Regions from separate parts of the Streptomyces sp. NPDC048643 genome, predicted to be linked through region 1. Evidence: riboswitches for the same ligand, from Rfam matches in the RefSeq annotation. Region 1 holds a riboswitch; each other region holds the start of a gene.
What was found. Region 1 has a riboswitch for cobalamin ahead of AB0C62_RS06890 (iron ABC transporter permease). Riboswitches for the same ligand answer to the same signal wherever they lie in the genome.
Positions count from the first base shown of each region.

Region 1 (2,253 bases):
GCGTACGACGTCGAGCAGGGTGACTTCGCCGGCCGGCCGGCCGAGCCAGTACCCGCCCTCGCAGCCACGCTGACTGCGTACCAGGCCCGCCCTGCGCAGCTCGCCGACGACGGACTTGAGGAAACGGAACGGGATCTGCTGAGAGGAGGCGATGGCCTCGCAGGTGAGCGGTCGGGCGGGTTCGCGGGCGAGCTCCAGCAGCGCCCGCGTGGCGTAGTCCGCCTTCGCGGAGATATGCATGCGGCCATGATGCCCGACGGGACGCCCGACGCGGGCGCTTCCACCGCTTCCTCACCTACATTGCGGGAACATTGCCGCAGGTGAAGGACAATGGACACCTCTTGACATCCTTTTCCGGACAGCTCTAGCGTCCCCCCACATGAGCCAGCCGCTGACGACCCCCGGTGAAGGTTTCCACCCCCATCTCACGGACCGTGCGGGGCAGTCGCCGTCCCCGCTGCGCACCCGCCTGCACCACGTCCGTGCCGACGCGCTCGACGGTGACACGGCGCAGTCCGGCGGCATGCGCCGGTTCGCCGCCGTCAGCGGCAACACGGTGGGTTCCGAGAAGCTGTGGATGGGCCAGACCCACGTCGCCCCCGCGACCGCGTCCTCCGACCACCACCACGGCGCGTCCGAGACCGCCATCTACGTCGTGAGCGGGCACCCCGAGTTCGTGTTCCTCGACGACACGGGCCCACAGCCCGAGGAGATCCGGCTGCGCACCTCGCCCGGCGACTACATCTTCGTGCCCCCGTTCGTGCCGCACCGCGAGGAGAACCCCGATCCCGCGGACGAGGCCGTCGTCGTCATCGCCCGCAGCACGCAGGAGGCGATCGTGGTCAACCTGCCGGAGCTGTACGTCCTGCACACCGAGGAAGAGGCCTGACGGAAGACGTCCGTGGTACCGGGCCGTCCGTCCGCGTGCGTCCGCGCGGCCCGGTCCGGCGCCGACGGCGCCGAAGCGCCGAGGGTCCCGCCTGTTACGCTCGCCGAGCCTCCCGCGGGGGAAGTCCGGTGAGAATCCGGCGCTGACCCGCAACGGTGTGCGTGGCGACCTGATGGTCCGTCACGTGAGTCCGATCGCCCGCGGGGAGCACGCGACCCGTTGACTGCTCGCCGTGGAATGCGACAGGGGACCGCACGGCCGGCGCGCTGTACGGGCTGTTCTCCTGCCTCGGTTCACCAGGCGGCCCCAGGCGAAGGACCGCCCCGTGCGCACCACCACGACGACTCCGATACCCGGACCCGGCCGGACCCGGGACAGAGCCCCCGGCCGCCTGCCGCTGACGCCACTCCTCGGCTGCCTCGCGGTCGTGCTCCTGATCTCCCTCGTCTGCGGCGTCGCCCTGGGCGCGACCGGGATCGGGACGGCGGCCGTCCTGCGCCTCCTGTGGGCCGGTGCCACCGGCGGGACCGTGCACGCCTCGGACGCCGCCGCCTACACCATCGTCTCGGAGATCCGGCTCCCACGGGTCGTGCTCGGCGCGGTCGTCGGAGCCGGTCTCGCGACCGTCGGTGTCGCCGTTCAGGCCATGGTCCGCAACGCGCTCGCCGACCCCTTCGTCCTCGGCATCTCCTCCGGCGCGGCGGTGGGCGCCAACGCCGTCATCCTGCTGGGCGCGTTCGCCGGGCTGGGCGTGTGGGCGCTGTCCGTGTCGGCCTTCGCCTCCGCCCTCGCGGCCATGGTCCTCGTCTATGCGGTGGCACGGTCGCCGCACGGCCTCACCCCGCTGCGGCTGATCCTCACCGGGACCGCGCTGGCCTACGGCTTCGAGGCACTCACCACGCTCATGGTGTTCGGCGCCGCACGCGGCGAAGCGGCACGGTCGGCCATGATGTGGCTGCTGGGCAGCCTGGGCGGGGCGACCTGGGCCCAGATACCCGTCGCCGCGGTGACCGTGGCGGTCGGCTGGGCGTGGCTCAGGCTGCGGGCCGAGTCGCTCAACGCCCTCGCCATGGGAGACGAGACATCCGCCGCGCTCGGCGTCCGACCCGGCCGACTGCGCGGGGAGTTGTTCCTGGTCACGGCCGCGGTGACCGGCACCGTGGTCGCCGTCAGCGGCGCCGTCGGGTTCGTCGGGCTGATGGTGCCGCACGTCGTACGCATGCTGGTGGGCGCCGACCATCGGCGGGTGCTCGCCGTCGCACCCCTGGCCGGCGCGGTGCTGCTCGTGTGGGCCGACGTCCTCTCCCGTCTGCTGCTCGCCCCGGCGGAGCTGCCGGTCGGCGTGATCACCGCCGTGGTCGGCG
Region 1 is NZ_JBEZHO010000005.1:41,688-43,940, forward strand. It holds gene AB0C62_RS06880 (Rrf2 family transcriptional regulator) at 1-240, opposite strand, end outside; gene AB0C62_RS06885 (cupin domain-containing protein) at 380-889, shown strand; cobalamin riboswitch at 969-1,110, shown strand; gene AB0C62_RS06890 (iron ABC transporter permease) at 1,287-2,253, shown strand, end outside.

Region 2 (2,253 bases), on a different contig from region 1:
CGTCGAGATCTGGCTGCCGCACAACGAGAGCGCCGAACTCGTGGCTCTGCGCACCGACGCCCCCGTGGAGCCCACGCCGGACCGGGGGCGCGCGGTGTGGCTGCACCACGGCAGTTCGATCAGCCAGGGCTCCGACGCGGCGAGCCCCAGCACGACCTGGCCCGCGCTGGCCGCCTCGCTGGCCGGGGTGGACCTGATCAATCTGGGGCTGGCCGGCAGCGCCCTGCTGGACCCGTTCACCGCCCGCACCCTGCGCGACACGCCCGCCGACCTGATCAGCGTCAAGCTGGGCATCAACATCGTCAACACCGACCTGATGCGGCTGCGGGCCTTCACTCCCGCCGTGCACGGCTTCCTGGACACCGTCCGCGAGGGCAACCCCACCACGCCGCTGCTGGTCGTCTCCCCCATCCTGTGCCCGATCCACGAGGACACCCCCGGCCCGAGCCTGCCGGACCTCACGGCGCTCGGCAGCGGTCGTCTGCGGTTCCGCGCCGCCGGCGACCCGGCCGAGCGCGCGAGCGGGAAGCTGACGCTCGCGATCATCCGTGCCGAACTCGCCGGGATCGTGGAACAGCGGGCCGCCGAGGACCCGAACCTGTACTACCTCGACGGCCGGGAGCTGTACGGGGAGGCGGACGCCGTCGAGCTGCCGCTGCCCGACGCGCTCCACCCCGACGCCGCCACCCACCGTCGTATCGGCGAACGGTTCGCGAAGCTCGCCTTCGACGGCACCCGTGGCTTCCCCGCCCCTTCCGCCTGAAGATCGAGGCCCGGGGCGGGGCCGAGCGCGTCACACGAGCCGTCTGCCGCCCCCCGTATGCCGGTTGACGTGCGCCGATCCTCTCCTGGACGTCTCGAACGACCGTCCGGGAGGTGGGCGTTCTCCCCAGCAGGGCGCTCGTCCGCATAGGCTGACCTCCGTAGCTGGTTCGCCCCGTCCGCCAGACGGGATGCGTCGTAAGAGGGAACCCGGTGGGAATCCGGGACTGCCCCGCAGCGGTGAGCGGGAACGACCGCCGTCATACGCACTGGGCCCGGTGGGGTCTGGGAAGCGACGGCCAGTAGGTGACCTCCGTCCGGAGGGCGTGCCCGCGAGTCCGAAGACCTGCCCGCTGCCCGTGCGCGACCCATCGCGCGCGGACATCCCGGTGACCTCGTGGGCGGGTTGGCGTACATACCTGGCGGACCTTCGCGCTCCGGCGCGCCACGTACTCCCGCCCGGTGCGTCACCCTTCGCGCTCGCGTGTCCCATCGGGATCCAAGGAGACATCTCGCGAAGGAGATTTCCGTGACAGCCAAGACCGCAGCCGCGGCAGCACGGGCCACCGTGTACGGCTACCCCCGCCAGGGTCCGAACCGCGAACTGAAGAAGGCGATCGAGGGCTACTGGAAGGGCCGCGTCAGCGCGGACGCCCTCCGCGCCACCGCCGCCGAACTGCGCAGCTCCACCTGGCGGCAGCTGGCCGAGGCCGGCATCGACGAAGTGCCGACCGGCGATTTCTCGTACTACGACCATGTGCTGGACACCAGCGTCATGGTCGGCGCCGTCCCCGAGCGCCACCGGGACGCCGTCGCCGCCGACGCCCTCGACGGCTTCTTCGCCATGGCCCGCGGTACCCAGGACGTGGCGCCGCTGGAGATGACCAAGTGGTTCGACACGAACTACCACTATCTCGTCCCCGAGTTGGGCCCCGACACCGCCTTCACCGCCGACTCGTCCAAGCAGGTCGCCGAGCTCAAGGAGGCCTTGGCGCTCGGACTGTCGGCCCGTCCGGTCCTGGTCGGCCCCGTCACCTATCTCCTCCTCGCCAAGCCCGCCCCCGGTGTACCGGCGGACTTCGACCCGCTGACCCTCCTCGACCGGCTGCTGCCGGTCTACACCGAGGTGCTCGCCGACCTGCGCGCGGCCGGTGCCCAGTGGGTCCAGCTCGACGAACCCGCTCTCGTCCAGGACCGCACGAACGCCGAACTGAACGCCGCCGAGCGCGCCTACCGCGTTCTCGGCACGCTCACCGACCGTCCGAAGCTGCTCGTCGCGTCGTACTTCGACCGACTCGGGGAGGCTCTGCCCGTTCTCGCCAAGGCCCCGGTCGACGGACTCGCGCTCGACTTCACCGACGCGGCCGCCGCCAATCTGGACGCGCTCGCGGCCGTCGGCGGTCTGCCGGGCAAGCGGCTCGTCGCCGGCGTCGTCAACGGCCGCAACATCTGGGTCAACGACCTGGAGAAGTCCCTCGCCACGCTGGGCAC
Region 2 is NZ_JBEZHO010000063.1:37,343-39,595, forward strand. It holds gene AB0C62_RS37575 (GDSL-type esterase/lipase family protein) at 1-763, shown strand, start outside; cobalamin riboswitch at 912-1,131, shown strand; gene metE (5-methyltetrahydropteroyltriglutamate--homocysteine S-methyltransferase) at 1,292-2,253, shown strand, end outside.
Region 2: linked by a shared signal. The riboswitch ahead of metE (5-methyltetrahydropteroyltriglutamate--homocysteine S-methyltransferase) and the one ahead of AB0C62_RS06890 (iron ABC transporter permease) in region 1 are both predicted to bind cobalamin.

Region 3 (2,253 bases), on a different contig from region 1:
GGCGCTCACCCTGCCCGCCGCCGCCCTGGTCGGCGCGCTCGCCGAGTGGGTCACCGGCTTCGGCGCCTGGGGCACCACCCTCGTCGCCGTCTTCCTGGTCGTCTCCAGCTTCGCGATCTGGCGCCGCTCGCGCCGCGAGGTCATCGACCACACCAACGTGAACGCCGAGGAGCCCGCCGGCGTGGTCACCACGGCCATCGCCGCCGTGACCCCGCCCCCGGCCGGCACCGTGGCCGAGGACCTCACGGCCACCATCCCCGCACCCGCCGAGCCCACGGCGAACCCGTCGGCGCCGTCGCGCGTGGCCTGAGAACCGAAGGAAGAAGCAGCATGCACATCGACTGGTCAGCCCTCGGGTCCGTCTTCGGGGTCAGTCTCGGAGCCACCGTCGTCCTCGTCGGCCTCTTCACCCTCGGCGTCGCCGGCCTCTCCAAGAAGGAGTCGGCCCAGGGTGGTTCCGCCGTCGCGGCGGCCACCGGCGCCTACGTCTGCTTCGCGGCCTGCGCCGCGGCGGTGGCGTACGGCATCTCGCTCATCATGAGCAAGTAACCCGGACGAACGGCCCCGAACGGGCCGTTCCCGGGCAGCACTTCACCGTGGGGTGCGGGACGGATCTCCGTCCCGCACCCCACTGCTGTGTGGGGCTTCGCACACTCTCCCTCCGCAGGTCAACAGCAAGTTGACGGCCGTTCTCACCCCGTGGTGGACTGCCGGAGCCAAGTACGGCGGCATGAGAGGAAGCCGGTGCGAATCCGGCGCGGTCCCGCCACTGTCATCGGGGAGGAAACTCCCCGGGAGCCAGGAACTCTCGCCGCCGGTCTCGTCGAACCAGGGCGTGGACACCCTGAGTGAGGACATATCGCCATGCGCGGCTGCCCGTTGCCGGTCCTGATGTGCAAGAGAGTTCTGCCGCACCCCACGGCGGGCTGACCCCGTGCGGGCCGATCGCGTCTTCGCGTACGGCGCCGCCGCCGGCCTCCTCGGCGACCTGCTCCTCGGCGATCCCCGCCGGGCTCATCCGGTCGCCGCGTTCGGGCGGGCGGCCACGGCCGTCGAGCGCACCCTGTGGCGCGACCACCGCGGGTGGGGCGCGCTGCACACAGCCGTGTGCGTGGGCGGGGCCACCGGCCTCGCCGCGCTCGCCGGCCGTTCCCTGCGTTCCTCGGACGCCGCGTCCCTCGCTCTGACCGCCGCCGCCACCTGGGCCGTCGTCGGGGGGACCTCCCTCGGCCGTGAGGCACGGGCGATCGGCGGCGCGCTCGCGGCCGGGGACATCGACGTCGCCCGCGAGCGACTGCCGCATCTGTGCGGACGCGACCCGCAGGCGCTGGACGCCGACGGGATCGCCAGGGCCGTCGTCGAGTCGGTCGCCGAGAACACCTCCGACGCCGTGGTCGGCGCCCTCGTCTGGGGCGCCGCCGCCGGCGTACCCGGACTGGTCGCCTTCCGCGCCGTGAACACGCTCGACGCGATGGTCGGGCACCGGTCCCCCAAGTACCGGCGCTACGGCTGGGCTTCCGCACGACTCGACGACGTCGCGGGCTGGCCCGGAGCCCGGCTGACCGCCGTTCTCGCGACCGTGGCCGGGTCCGACCCGCGGGGCGCCGTCCGGGCCTGGCGTGCCGACGCGCGCAGGCATCCGAGCCCCAACGCCGGGCCGGTGGAGGCCTCCTTCGCCGGCGCGCTCGGGGTGCGGCTCGGCGGGACCCTCTCGTACGGGGGCCGGGTCGAGCACCGGCCCGTGCTCAACGACGCCGGGCGTGCCGTACGGGTCGCCGACATCGAGCGGGCCGTACGGCTCTCCCGTCGCGTCGGCTGGCTGGCGCTCGGCGTGAGTGCCGCCGCACGCGTACTGCTGACCGGAAAGCCGACCGGAACGTCGACCAGGAAGGGACGCACCGTATGAGCGGCGGACTGCTGATCGCCGGGACCACCTCGGACGCGGGCAAGAGCGTGGTGACCGCCGGGATCTGCCGGTGGCTGGTGCGCCAGGGGGTGAAGGTCGCCCCGTTCAAGGCGCAGAACATGTCCCTGAACTCGTTCGTCACGCGGGAGGGAGCCGAGATCGGGCGGGCGCAGGCCATGCAGGCGCAGGCCGCCCGCGTGGAGCCGACGGCGCTGATGAACCCCGTGCTGCTCAAGCCGGGCGGCGACCGCACCAGCCAGGTCGTGCTGATGGGCAGGCCGGTGGGCGAGATGAGCGCCCGTGGCTTCTTCGGGACACCGGGGGATCCGTCGGCCGCCGGCGCGCCC
Region 3 is NZ_JBEZHO010000032.1:34,469-36,721, reverse strand. It holds gene AB0C62_RS27180 (inorganic phosphate transporter) at 1-310, shown strand, start outside; gene AB0C62_RS27175 (hypothetical protein) at 331-549, shown strand; cobalamin riboswitch at 687-831, shown strand; gene AB0C62_RS27170 (cobalamin biosynthesis protein) at 935-1,906, shown strand; gene AB0C62_RS27165 (cobyric acid synthase) at 1,903-2,253, shown strand, end outside.
Region 3: linked by a shared signal. The riboswitch ahead of AB0C62_RS27170 (cobalamin biosynthesis protein) and the one ahead of AB0C62_RS06890 (iron ABC transporter permease) in region 1 are both predicted to bind cobalamin.